4 regions of the Micromonospora sp. NPDC048843 genome follow, and region 2 is predicted to be linked to each of the others. Evidence: riboswitches for the same ligand, from Rfam matches in the RefSeq annotation. Region 2 holds a riboswitch; each other region holds the start of a gene.
The links. Region 2 has a riboswitch for cobalamin ahead of cobN (cobaltochelatase subunit CobN). Riboswitches for the same ligand answer to the same signal wherever they lie in the genome.
Positions count from the first base shown of each region.

Region 1: linked by a shared signal. The riboswitch ahead of AB0C20_RS20025 (prenyltransferase/squalene oxidase repeat-containing protein) and the one ahead of cobN (cobaltochelatase subunit CobN) in region 2 are both predicted to bind cobalamin.
Region 3: linked by a shared signal. The riboswitch ahead of AB0C20_RS07610 (ribonucleoside-diphosphate reductase subunit alpha) and the one ahead of cobN (cobaltochelatase subunit CobN) in region 2 are both predicted to bind cobalamin.
Region 4: linked by a shared signal. The riboswitch ahead of AB0C20_RS31835 (acyl-CoA thioesterase) and the one ahead of cobN (cobaltochelatase subunit CobN) in region 2 are both predicted to bind cobalamin.

Region 1 covers NZ_JBEZGJ010000084.1:765-4,173, forward strand. Annotated here, with positions in the region: gene AB0C20_RS20020 (prenyltransferase/squalene oxidase repeat-containing protein) at 1-714, opposite strand, end outside; cobalamin riboswitch at 819-941, opposite strand; cobalamin riboswitch at 984-1,123, shown strand; gene AB0C20_RS20025 (prenyltransferase/squalene oxidase repeat-containing protein) at 1,216-3,409, shown strand, end outside.
Region 2 covers NZ_JBEZGJ010000088.1:9,553-12,961, reverse strand. Annotated here, with positions in the region: gene AB0C20_RS20670 (hypothetical protein) at 1-149, opposite strand, end outside; gene AB0C20_RS20665 (DUF5919 domain-containing protein) at 146-463, opposite strand; cobalamin riboswitch at 680-809, shown strand; gene cobN (cobaltochelatase subunit CobN) at 1,089-3,409, shown strand, end outside.
Region 3 covers NZ_JBEZGJ010000020.1:42,613-46,021, reverse strand. Annotated here, with positions in the region: gene AB0C20_RS07615 (enolase C-terminal domain-like protein) at 1-620, opposite strand, end outside; cobalamin riboswitch at 1,053-1,270, shown strand; gene AB0C20_RS07610 (ribonucleoside-diphosphate reductase subunit alpha) at 1,462-3,409, shown strand, end outside.
Region 4 covers NZ_JBEZGJ010000211.1:5,937-9,345, forward strand. Annotated here, with positions in the region: gene AB0C20_RS31830 (zinc-dependent alcohol dehydrogenase family protein) at 121-1,113, opposite strand; gene AB0C20_RS31835 (acyl-CoA thioesterase) at 1,223-1,735, opposite strand; cobalamin riboswitch at 1,864-2,078, opposite strand; gene AB0C20_RS31840 (copper resistance protein CopC) at 2,210-3,409, shown strand, end outside.

The DNA of each region.
Region 1 (3,409 bases), on a different contig from region 2:
GGCCATCGCGGCGCCGGTCATGTCGATGTCGCTGGCGGCGGCGAGTTGGCTGGGGTTGCCCTCGGCCTGGGTGAAGGTCCAGCCGCCGTCGTTGTGCTGGTTGTTGCGGATCCGGGTGACCGACAGGTTGAGGAGCGCCTGCGGTACGCGGGCGGCACCGGCCTGGGTCTTCGCGCCGGCCAGGGCGAGGGTGGCGAATACGGTGCCGTTGAAGTTGGCCGGCGGGCCGTAGTAGCCGGCCGAGCCGGTCTGCCAGTAGGCGATGGTGTCGGCGATCAGGTTGCGGGCGGGGGAGACGCGAGCGGGGTCGATGCCGGCGGCATAGGCGTTCAGGACACCGCGCTCGTAGTCGGTGACGACAGGGGAGGTGCTCGGCCAGGACGCGGCGGAGAGTTGGTTGCGGTACACGGTGCGGGCGTTCTTTGTCGTGTCGCCGGAGGGGTAGACGTCCACCGCCGCGACACCGGCGGGGGCGAACGCGCTGAACACCCACTCGTTCGACAGCCCGCCGCTGGCGTAGCTGCCGTCGACTGCCTGGAGGGTGCGCAGGTAGGCGACGCCGTTGGTCTTGGCGGTGGCGATCTGCGCCGCCGTCGAGGTCGCGGCGGCCGGTGCGGCACCGGTCGCGACAGCGACGACAGTGGCGATCAACGCGGCGGCGGGAACCGTCGCGAGACGTCTCCGGCGACTGCCGGAGGAAAGGCGCGAGGACATCGGGTCTCCTTGGGGGTACGGGGCACGACTGCCTCGACCCGGGGCCCAACGGGAGAGCCGGCGGAGCGGGGCGGGCCGGCCGCAGGACGCGTGGGACGGATACCGCAGGTGCTGCGTCACCACGTGGGTAGTCGGGCTCGGGACGGCCAACCGTCCTCACCGTTGCGCGTCAGCCCCGGATTTCCACCGGGTTCCCCCACGCGATGACGCGGTCACCGTATGGGAGGAAGTCCCTACCGCGCGCTGTTAGGTACATGACACGTTCTCGCGTTGACTGGGTGGTTGCTGCTGTGGTCCGATGACCGCGATCCAGCAGTCAGGGGAAGCCGGTCAAAGTCCGGCGCTGGCCCGCAGCCGTAGGTCCCAATCGGGACGAGTCGGATTACCTGGCTGGATAGAGCACCGCAGCGCCGTCGAGGTACACGGCGCGGAGCCAGATTTCCGGGACTTGTCCTCGGGGTCCGCGTCCGCGCCTGCGCCGCTACCCCTGAGAGAGTCGCCATGTCCCCACTGGTCAGTCGAACGTCGCGGACTCCCGCGCCGTGGTTGGCGCTCGTCGCCGCGGTGCTGCTCGGCGCGTTGGCGCTCGTGGTGCCGACCCGTGCGGCGCTCGCCGATCCGCTGGAGGCGTGCACCCCCACCCAGGGCGCGATCGTGGCGGTCGACTTCGGGGCGTGGGGTGGGCCGCTGCTGCGGGGCTGCGACGCCGCCCCGACCACCGGTCTGGACCTGCTGCACGAGGCGGGCTTCACCACGACCGGCACCGCCCACGACGGGCCCGGGTTCATCTGCCGGATCGGCTCAGCCGCCTTCGACGCCGGCGCCGAACGCCCGACGCCGGCCGACGAGGCGTGCCAGTTGACCCCGCCAGCGACGGCCTACTGGTCCTACTGGATCGCCCCGGCCGGGCAGGACCACTGGACCTACAGTCCACTCGGGGCGATGGCGCAGCGACCGGGGCCGGGCGAGGTCGAGGCGTGGGTCTTCGGCGGCACCGACATCGGCGGCTCCACCGGGGCGCCGAGCTTCACCCCCGCGTCGGTGCGCGCGAGCGGCCCGACCCCGAGCGCGACGGCGACCCCGACGGCGACCCCGACGGGGACACCCGAACCGGCGCGGCCGACGGAAGCCCAGGTCAAGGCCGTCGCGAGCTACCTGGTGGGGCAGTTGACCGATGGCGACCACGTCGACAACTGGGGTGTCGACTACCACCGGACCATCGCCGTCGCCACAGCCCTGGCCGGGACCGGCGGTCAGGCTCAGACCCTGACGAAGGTCGTCGACTACCTCCGGACGCACGTCGACGCCGCGATCTTCCCCAACGGTGACACCGCCGCGCCGCACGCCGGCAACGTCGCCGACCTCGCGCTCCTCGCCACGATCATCGGCGGCGACCCCCGTGCGTTCGGCGGCCGGGATCTGATCGCCACGCTCACCGACCACGTCTGCGCCGCGACCGACATCGCCGCTGGCTGTGCCGCTGCTGGTGACTTCGCCGGATCCGCCGGCCCGATGAGCCACGCGAGCGCGCTGCTCGCGCTCAAGCGGGCCGGCGTCACCCCGCCCGCCGCAACCGTCTCCCGGTTGACAGCGCAGCAGTGTGCGACCGGCGCCTTCGCCGGCGGATGGCTCAGCCCGACCGATGCCTGTGATCCGGACCTCGCCGCCACGGCCCTGGCCGTCCTGGCGCTGCACACACTCGGCGGGCACGACGCGGCGCTGAATTCGGCAAAGGCGTTCCTGTCCGGCGCGCAGGAGCCCGACGGCGGCTACCAGCCGTACGCCGGCGCGGGGGTCACCGACACCTACTCCACCGGGTACGCCGCGCAGGCCCTCGCCGTGCTGGGCCTCGCCGACCGGGCCGCTGCCGCCACCGGCCTGCTGGTCGGCCGGATCACCACCGGCGGTGGGCTCAGCCCCGACCCGAGCAACCCGGACGCCGACCTGGCCGCCACGACCGGTGCCGCGCTCGCGCTGGCCGGCAAGAACCTGGCCAGCCTGGGTGCGCCGCCACCGCCGGCCGGGCCGCGACCCGACCTGGTCAAGGGGGTGTCCTACCTCGTCGCGCCGACCAACCTGATCGACGGCAGGTACTACGAGTCGTTCCCCGGCTTCCCCGACTTCGGGTTGAGCATCGACGGCGCCTACGCCCTGGCCGCCACCGGCGGGGACGACGCCAAGCTGCGGGCGATCGTCGAGTTCCTGCGCGGCGGCGGCGCGGTCGGCGACAGCGGATTCACAGTCGACACGTGGCTCGGCATCGGTACCGACTACGCCGCTGGCGGCGCGATCGGCAAGGTGGCCCTCCTCGCCCAGGTCACCGGGTACGACCCGCGTGCCTTCGGCGGACACGACCTGATCGCCGCGCTCGGTGACGTCACCTGCGCCAAGCTCGACATGCAGGCCGGCTGCGCCGGGGCCGGCAACTACCGGTACGCCACATCGGTGTTCGGGCAGTCGCTCGGCATCATCGCGCAGCGCCGCGCCGGACAGGGCGAGGCCGCCGCCAAGCCGATCGCCTTCCTGAAGGGCCTCCAGCGCGCCGACGGATCGTTCCCCAGCCTCATCCCGGCGGCGGACGCCGACCGGGACGTCGACAGCACCGCGATGGCAGCGATGGCTCTCGCGTCGTCAACCGACGACCCGGCCGCGGTCAGCGCCGTCGACAAGGCGTTGAGCTGGATCGCGTCGACAC
Region 2 (3,409 bases):
CTCCGGCCGGCGCAGATGTGCCGGCGGCGGGTAGAAGCATCGCAGTCACCCTTGAAGGTCAGCGCGCCGGGCTGGAGTGTCAGCATGAGGTTCTGCGCCAGGTCGACGGCCTCCTGTGCGAGGGGGAGGAGGCGGGCGTGGTCGGTCATAGCTGGCGGCTGCGATCCCAGAGCGAGCTGAACATCTCGTCGAATATCGGGTAGAGGCCGGAGGGGTCAGTGCTGCGCTCGATGACCGTCGCCGGGCAGTCGACGCCCCGCATCTGCGGTAGGTAGTGCTGAACAACGCAGAGCCGGTCATCGATCAAAGCACGTTGGCGCGAACGGGCTCGTCGTAGACGCCGGTCGTCCCGACCTTGCCATGATGCACAGCCGTCTTCTCGGCTGGCTGTCGCTGACCCGCCACCCGCGCCGATTTGGGCACGAGTAGCCCGGGGCTGACCGGGGCGGACTGAATCGTCCACGACATCAGCTCCAAAGGGCGTCGCACCCGCACTGCCCCCGGCAGGGGACCACGCCGCCAACGACCAACCAGCCCAGCAGCCCGCCGCAGCGGCGGACGACAACCTCGCGCGCCGATATTTCCGCAGGTCAATGTGGTGAGAACGGGCGTGCGACGGCGGGGTCCGCGTTGACCGGCGACGCGGCGGTGTGGCAGCATTCGCGGCCTGACGGCAGTGAAGGAAGTCGGTGCGATTCCGACGCGGTCCCGCCACTGTCACCGGGGAGCGATCCCCCCTCGTGAGTCACGGCCGTGTGTCTGCGGTTGGAAGGCCGGGGGAGAGCGTCGATCCGGAAGCCAGGATACTTCGGCCGTCGGACGTACCCCAGGGCGTGGACACCCGAGGAGGACCCGATGACGCACGGCGTCTCATTCATCGACGATTATCGTCGTATCGCGCTCCAGGCAGTGCATTCCAAGGGCACCGGCCACCGGCACCGCTGAGCTGATCGCCCGGCGCTGACCGGCCCCGACCCATGCGTCGGTGCGCCGTTCGCTCGGGCCGTCGTACCGGCTGACGCCGTACCCACCCGTATCGCCCCGGTCGCCTCAGTGAGGGCCCAGGGCGTCACTTTCCGGAGCCTGCCGTGCGCATCCTGCTGCTGTCCACCGCCGACACCGACCTGCTGGCCGCCCGCGCCAGCGGCGCCGACTACCGGTTGGCCAACCCCGCCCGAGTTACCGCCGAGGAGGTGCCCGCCCTGCTCGACGAGGTCGCCCTCGTCGTCGTACGCCTGCTCGGCGGTCGGCAGGCGTGGCCGGACGGCCTCGCTGCGGTGCTCGCCACCGGCGTGCCGACGGTGGTCCTCGGCGGTGAGGCGCTACCCGACGCGGAGCTGATGGCCATCTCCACAGTGCCATCCGGGGTCGTCAGCCAGTCGCTGGCGTATCTGACGGAGGGCGGCCCGGACAACCTCGGGCAGTTGGCCCGGTTCCTCTCCGACACGGTGCTGCTCACCGGCGAGGGGTTCGCCGCACCCACGCCCACCCCTGCGTACGGGGTACACGGCGAACACCCCGCCGCTCCGGACCGGCCCACAGTGGGGATCGTCTTCTACCGGGCGCATGCGCTGGCCGGCAACACCGACTTCGTCGACGTGCTCGCGGACGCGGTCCACAGAGCTGGCGGCAACCCGCTGCCGATCTTCTGCGGCTCGCTGCGCGGGCTGACCGCGGGCACCGGCCCACTCGGGCTCTTCGCCCGCTGTGACGCGCTGCTGGTCACGGTCCTCGCGGCCGGCGGCGCGGTCGCCGCCGACGCCTCCGGTGGCGGCGACGAGGACGCCTGGGACGTGGGCGCCCTGGCCGCCCTGGACGTGCCGGTCATCCAGGCCCTCTGCCTCACCAGCACCCGCGCGCAGTGGGCCGACAGCGACGCCGGTCTGTCCCCCCTGGACGCCGCCATGCAGGTGGCCATCCCCGAGTTCGACGGCCGGATCGTCACAGTGCCGTTCTCGTTCAAGCAGATCGACGCCGACGGCCTCTCGGTCTACGCCGCCGACCCCGAGCGGGCCGCCCGGGTCGCCGGGATCGCGGTGCGCCACGCCCGGCTGCGGTACGTGCCGCACGCCGACAAGCGCGTCGCCGTGGTGCTCAGCTCGTACCCCACCAAGCACTCCCGGGTCGGTAACGCCGTCGGGTTGGACACCCCGGCCTCGGCGGTCCGGCTGTTCGCCGCGCTGGCCGAGGCCGGCTACGACCTGGGTGACACGCCACCGCCGGACGACGGCGACGCGCTGATCCACGCGCTGATCGCCGCCGGTGGTCACGACGTGGAGTGGCTCACCCCGGAGCAGTTGGCCGCCGCCGAGGCCCGGATACCGGGGCCGACGTACCGGCGCTGGTTCGACCAGGTCCCGGCCGAGCTGCGCGAGCGGATGCGGGAGCACTGGGGTGAGCCACCGGGCGAGCTGTACACCGAGGGCGGCGACATCGTGCTCGCCGGGCTGCGCTTCGGCAACGTGGTGCTGCTGATCCAGCCACCCCGCGGCTTCGGGGAGAACCCGATCGCCATCTACCACGACCCGGACCTGCCGCCGAGTCACCACTACCTGGCCGCGTACCGCTGGCTGGCCTCGCCGGCCGCGGACGGCGGCTTCGGCGCGGACGCCGTGGTGCACCTGGGCAAGCACGGCACCCTGGAGTGGCTGCCCGGCAAGGGCCTCGGTCTGGCCGCCGGCTGTGCGCCCGACGCGGTCCTCGGCGACCTGCCGCTGGTGTACCCGTTCATCGTCAACGACCCCGGCGAGGGCACCCAGGCCAAGCGGCGGGCGCACGCCGTGGTCGTCGACCACCTGGTCCCGCCGATGGCCCGTGCCGAGACCTACGGCGACCTGGCCAAACTGGAACAACTGCTCGACGAGTACGCGACAGTGCAGGCCCTCGACCCGGCCAAGGTGCCCACAGTGCGAGCCCAGATCTGGGACCTGGTGCGCGCCGCCGAACTGCACCACGACCTGCACGCCGAGGCGATGCCCGACGCGGACGACTTCGACGACTTCGTGCTGCACCTCGACGGGTACCTGTGCGAGGTCAAGGACGTCCAGATCCGCGACGGGCTGCACATCCTCGCCGACGCTCCCACCGGCGAACCCCGGGTCAACCTGGTCCTGGCGGTGCTGCGCGCCCCGCAGATCTGGGGCGGCGCCCGGGCCCTGCCCGGCCTGCGACAGGCACTCGCCGTCGCGTACTCCCTCGACGAGCAGGAACTGCTCGCGTCACCGGGACAACGGCTGGCGTTGCCCGCGGCGCTGACCGACGTGGTGGACGGGCCGGCCGGCACCGCCGCCGACGCGATCGACCTCATCGAGGCCCTCGCGCGGCGGCTGGTCATCGGCATGGAGACCCTGGACTGGGCCGTGGACACTGTCGACGCCGTAGTGGCCGAGGTGACCGGTCGCTCGATCCC
Region 3 (3,409 bases), on a different contig from region 2:
CGCAGCTTGTCGTCGCCGTAGCCGAGCCAACCCGCGGAGGTGGTGTAGGCGGGGTAGCCGGTGCGGTCGAGCTCGGCGAGGCGGGCGGCCTTCGTGCCCTCCTTGGCCCGCAGGATGGCCAGTGCCTCGTCGCGGGTCAGCGCGTCGGACAGGTAGCGCAGGTCCGCGATGTCGACGAGTTGCTCGGGGGACATGTCGACGAGCAGCCGCCACAGCGGCTTGTCGGCGACCCGGGCGACCAGGTCCCATGACGCGTTCAACACGGCCGCCAGGGACAGGTGGACGACGCCCTTTTCCGGGCCGAGCCAGCGCAGTTGCGAGTCGGAGGTGAGGAGGCGGTAGACCGCGCCCATGTCCGCTGCCATGGTCGCCACGTCCAGGCCCACCAGAAGCTGTGCCTGGTGGACTGCGGCCGCCGCGACGATGTCGTTGCCTCGACCGATGGTGAAGGTCAGGCCGTGCCCCGCGAGTGGCGCCCCCGCGCCGTCGACGCCGTCGGTGTGCAGGACGACGTAAGCCGCCGAGTAGTCGCCGTCCTTGTTCATGGCGTCTGACCCGTCAGCGGTCAGGGAGGTGGGGAAGCGGACGTCTTCGACGGTGACGGCAGTGATCTGCGGCATGCGCTCCTCGCCCGGCTAGGCTAAAGATCAGATGATCACTGGGAGTATACGGAGGGCTGCTCCAGCACGTCAACGATGTCGATCACCGCTGACCCGCAGACGTATGATGTTTGCGTCGCCGAGCCGCTCCGCCTTATCGCCCATCGTGCCGGTAGGCGGGGGAAGGTGGCGGGGGTGGCGGGGCGTGGAGATCGGATGTTCCACCTCGCGCCGAGGCATTGACGTCGACGTATGGGAGTACTTTGCGGTGCCGTGGCTCCGATACATCAAATCTTTGTCGACTGTCGACACTCGCGCGGAGAGTCCGGTCTCTGGTGCCCGGCCTCGGTCGGCGTGGGGTGGTTGGCCGCGGTGGTGACGGTGGTCACCGAGTGAGCAGCCGACACGCCCGAGACCGACATGTGGGGTGTGACAACGACTGCGTCCCTATATATGGTGTCGAGCGCAGCTGGTTCGGCCGCTCATCCAGTGCGGTCGAGGCAACAGGGAACCCGGTGGAAATCCGGGACTGTCCCGCAGCGGTGAGTGGGAACGACCGCCGTCATCAGCACTGGGCCACCAATCGGCCTGGGAAGCGACGGCCAGTAGGAGACCGGCGAGCCCGGTCGTGCCCGCGAGTCCGAAGACCTGCCAGCGCGCCGCGTACCCGCATCCGGGTGGGCGGCGGTCCGAGGCCGCGTGGGACGGCTGACGCCACCTGACCCACGCCGGGCTGGCGTGGCGTCCGTCGGTGTCTGTCTCCTCGCGTCCGGGCCACCAGGTCTCGAACTCCGAGGAGCGAGTGGTGACAGTCACCGAGGTAGTCCCGGCCAGCGGCGACGCGATCCTGCGGCGGACGCCGATGCGGGTCCGCAAGCGCGACGGCGGCACCGAACGAGTGGACGTGAACAAGATCGTCCGGGCGGTCGAGCGGTGGGCCGACGACCTGGCCGACGTCGATCCGATGCGGGTGGCCACCCGCACCATCAGCGGCCTCTACGACGGCGCGACCACTGCCGAACTGGACCGGCTGTCCATCCAGACCGCCGCCGAGATGATCGGTGAGGAGCCGCAGTACTCACGCCTCGCCGCGCGGCTGCTGGCCGGCTACGTCGACAAGGAGGTGCGTCGACAGGGCATCACCTCGTTCAGCGCGGCGATCCGGGTCGGCCACGCCGAGGGCCTGATCGGTGACGACACCGCCGCGTTCGTCGCCGCACACGCCGCGACGCTCGACCACGCCATCGACCCCGACGGCGACCGCCGGTTCGAGTACTTCGGCCTGCGCACCGTGTACGACCGCTACCTGCTGCGCCACCCCACCAGCCGACTGGTGCTGGAGACCCCGCAGTACTGGCTGCTGCGGGTGGCCTGCGGCCTGGCCCGGACGGCGGACGAGGCTGTCGGCTTCTACCGGCTGATGTCCAGCCTGGCCTACCTGCCCAGCTCACCGACCTTGTTCAACTCCGGCACCCGGCACACCCAGATGTCCTCCTGCTACCTGGTCGACTCCCCGCTCGACGAGCTGGACTCGATCTACCAGCGGTACGCCCAGGTCGCCAACCTGTCCAAGTTCGCCGGTGGCATCGGCATCGCGTACTCCCGGGTCCGCTCCCGGGGAGCGCTGATCCGGGGCACGAACGGGCAGTCCAACGGGATCGTGCCGTGGCTGCGCACGTTGGACGCGAGCGTCGCCGCGGTGAACCAGGGTGGCCGCCGCAAGGGCGCGGCCTGCGTCTACCTGGAGCCGTGGCACCCGGACATCGAGGAGTTCCTGCAACTGCGGGACAACACCGGCGAGGACGCCCGACGCGCCCACAACCTCAACCTGGCCAACTGGATCCCGGACGAGTTCATGCGCCGGGTCGAGGCCGACGAGCTGTGGTCGCTGTTCGACCCGCACGAGGTGCCCGAGTTGCCCGACCTGTGGGGGGAGCGGTTCGACGCCGCGTACCGGGAGGCCGAGGCGCAGGGCCGCTACGTGCGGCAGATCCCGGCACGGGAGCTGTACGGGAAGATGATGCGGACCCTCGCCCAGACCGGCAACGGCTGGATGACCTTCAAGGACGCCGCCAACCGGCTCTGCAACCAGACCGCCGAGCCGGGCAACGTGGTGCACCTGTCGAACCTCTGCACCGAGATCATCGAGGTGTCCAGTGACACCGAGACCGCCGTGTGCAACCTCGGCTCGGTGAACCTCGCCGCCCATCTCACCGCCGACGGCATCGACTGGGATCGGCTGCGCGCCACGGTGCGGACCGCTGTGACCTTCCTCGACCGCGTCATCGACATCAACTACTACCCGACCGCGCAGGCGGCGGCGAGCAACCCCCGCTGGCGGCCGGTCGGACTCGGACTGATGGGCCTACAGGACGCCTTCTTCGCGCTGCGGCTGCCGTTCGACTCGCCGGCCGCCCGGGAGCTGTCCACCCGGATCAGCGAGGAGCTGTACCTGACGGCGCTGGAGACCTCCGCCGACCTGGCGCGCGACTTCGGCGCGCACCCGGCGTACCCGCAGACCCGGGCCGCGCGGGGCCAGCTCCAGCCCGACCTGTGGGGTGTCGAGGGCACGCAGACCGCGCGGTGGGACGCGCTGCGTGAGCGGGTCGAGGCGTACGGGCTGCGCAACTCGCTGCTCGTGGCGGTCGCGCCGACCGCCACCATCGCCTCGATCGCCGGGTGCTACGAGTGCATCGAGCCGCAGGTGTCCAACCTGTTCAAGCGAGAGACCCTGTCCGGGGAGTTCCTCCAGGTCAACACCGCTCTGGTACGCGAGCTGAAGGCCCGCGGTCTGTGGACCGAGCGGGTCC
Region 4 (3,409 bases), on a different contig from region 2:
ACCTGCGACCCAGGCCCGTACTCGTCGCCGTAGAGCACGAATCTCGGCATGGGCAGACGTCACCGGAGCGACAACCAGGATCCCAGTGCTGACCCCTTCGGTGTGAACGAACGGCTCGGCTCAACCGGGGACGTCCACGACGACCTTGCCCTCGGCGGTGCCGTCGGCGACCAGCCGATGGGCGTCCATGACCCTGTCGAGCGTGAACGTGCGCGGATCCAGTCGCGGGCGCAACGCACCAGCGTCGGCCAGCGTCGCGATCTCGCGCAGGATGTCGCCGTGGTGTTCGCGGCCGCGCCCGGTGAGCATCGGCAGCAGGGTGAACACGCCGGAGTAGGTCGCGCCTCGGAACGACAGCGGGGCGAGCGAGTGTGAGCCCCAGCCCAGCGCGCTGACGACGTGCCCGTGGTAGGTGCGTACCGCCGCGAACGACGCGTCGAGCGTCGCGCCGCCGACGTTGTCCATCACGATGTCGAAGCCCTCGCCGCCGGTGTACCTCTCGACGTACTCCTCGACCTTGCTCGCTGTGTAGTCGATCGGCACCGCGCCCAGACTCTCGATCACCCGCAGGCTCGCCGGCCCGCCAGTGGCATACGCCTCGGCGCCTCTCGCCTGGGCAAGCTGCACGCCCACGTGTCCGACACCGCCGGCACCGCCGTGCACCAGGACCTTCTGCCCGGCGCGGACTCCGGCCCGGTCGACCAACCCCTCCCAGGAGGTGACCGCCGCCAGGGGCAACGCGGCGGCCTCCCGCATCGAGAGGCTCCTCGGCTTGTGGGCCAGCAGTCGAGCGTCCACGGCGGCGTACTCGGCCAGCGAGCCCTGGAGGTCGCCGACGCCCCCGCACAGCCCGTACACCTCGTCTCCCGGCTCGAAGCCGGTCACGTCCGCGGCGACCGCCGCGACGACGCCGGCGAGGTCCAGGCCGAGCACCGCAGGCAGCTCGACGCGCGCGTGCGCGGCCTTACCTGCCTGGATCTTCGTGTCGAGCGGGTTGACCCCGCTGGCGATTACCCGCACCAGCACCTGCCCGCGCCCGGGGATGGGTTGATCGATCTCCTCGACCGTCAGCGGAACGTCGAACTCCCGCAGCACCGCAGCGCGCATAACCATCCACACTCTCCGTGATCGAGGCTTCACGTGGACGCTATCCGACCGGATAGGCGGCGGGGCGGGTTCCTCGGACCGCGCCAGCGCCGCAACGGGCGGGCCCGAGCGCGGGTCAGTCGTCTTCGGCGCCGTCGAGCAGCGCGCGTCGCAGCGCCAGTCGGTGCTTCCGACGGATCTCCGCCTCCCGGTACCGTCGCCGGTCTCCGTCGGTCTCCGGTAGCAGCGGTGGCACCGTCCGAGGCTGGCCGTCGTCGTCGATGGCGACCATGACCAGGTGGGCGGTGGCCACGTCGGTGGGCGGCACCGCCCGGTCCCACCGGTCGGCGGTCACCTTGACGGCCACCTCCATCGAGCTGCGGCCGGCCCAGGTGATCCGGGCATCGACGTGCACCACGTCACCGACCCGCACCGCGCGGAGGAACGCCGTCTCGTCGATGGCGGCGGTCACCGCCGGCCCGTCGGAGTGCCGGGCTGCGACCACACCGGCGACGGAGTCGATGAGGTTGAGGATCCGGCCGCCGTGCACCGTACCCATCAGGTTGGTGTGGTGCTGGTCCATGATCTGCGAAAGGGTCAGGTGCGACGCCGACGGCGCGCGGCCGGCGATGGTGGTGGTGTCGTGCACAGCGGTAGTCCGTCCCTCGGGAAACCACACCGCCGGGTCACGGACACGCTGACGAGGACCTGGCCGTGCACCACACGCGCGGCCCGTCACCCGCTCAGCCCACCCGCGAGACCGACGGCAGCGCACACGGTTGTGTACGCGGCGCCGGCAGGTCTTCGGACTCGCGGGCCTGACCGGTCGCGCCGGTCGCCTACTGGCCGTCGCTTCCCAGGCCACTGGCCCAGTGCTGATGACGGCGGTCGTTCCCACTCACCGCTGCGGGGCAGCCCCGGATTTTCACCGGGTTCCCTCTTACGACGCCCCGCCGGTCACGACGGGGCGAACCAGCGCCGTCGGCGAGCATAGCTGGCCAGGGAATGTGTCCACCCGGGGCGTCCTGCCGCGGCGACGGATGACCTGATCGTCAACTTTTGCCATCTGAGGAAGAAGATCGTCAGCTCTTGAAAAAAGTCTCGCGAGGGTGAGGATATCCAGATGCGTCGTCTCCCCCAGACTTGCGGGCGGGTGGTCTCTGGCCTCCTCGCGTTCCTCCTCGCCTCGGCTGTCGCTCTCCTCGCGTCCGCCCAACCCGCCGCAGCGCACGGGACCCTCGCCATGTCCACACCGGCGAGCGGCGCCACAGTGCGCGAGCCGTTGACGGAGGTGCGGCTCTACTTCACCGAGAAGGCCGCCGCCAACGCGTTCTTCACGATCACCGCCCCGGGCGGCGTCCGTGTCGACAACGGCTGGTCGTATGGGGAGCCGAAGCCACTGGACAAGCCGGTACGCGAGTACTTCCTGGTCAATGGGCAGTTCGAGCCACGGGAGTACACGACGGGGTTCCCCGCGGTGGTGTCCGTCGCCCACCTGCCCGCCAAGGGCCAGTACTCGGTGAGCTATCTGTCGGTCGCCTCGGACGGCGACACCGTGCGGGGCACCCTGACCTTCCGCCACGACGGGCGGGTGACGGCAGCGCCGAAGGGGTGGAGCCCGCCGTCGACCCAACCGGACCCGGCTCTGGTGGCCGCCACCGAGCAGCACAACTCGTCCGGGCAGGCCTCGGCGGTGCCGACCACCGCGGACGATCCGTCGACCCCGCCGGCTGCGGCGGCCCCGTCGACCGGGTCGACCGAGGAGAGCGGTCCCGGGGCACTGGTCTGGGCCGGCTGGGCGGCGGCGGTCGCGGCGGTCGGGGCGGTGGCCGGGTTCGTCGTCTGGCGTCGCCGATCCGCCGGCACACCCACCGGCCGGGGCCGTACCTCGGCGGCGACCTCCGGTCGACGCGGCGGTGGCGCCCGTGCCACGAACAGGGCCGGCGCTGGCAGGACCGTCGGCGGCAAAGCTGCCGGGGACAAGACCGTCGGGGGCAGGGCCGGCGCTGGCAAGACCGTCGGGGGCAAGACCGGCGCGGCGACCGGCGTCGTCGCGCGTACCGCGAGCGACAAGCGGCGGCCCGCCACAGTGCCGGCGGCGCGCAAGGGCGACACGGTCGTCACGGCCCGCGCGGGCGTTGCTGTCGATCCGACGCCTACCGATCAGGTGACCGAGGCCCTCGCCAGCACGGACGGCGAGGCGACGGTCGACACCGGATCACGGCCCGACACGGACCTCGCCGCCGCGACGCCTGGGTCCCGGTTGAGCAACACCCACCTGGCGCTGCTCGTCGGCGGGCTGGTGATCGCTCTGCTGGCCGGG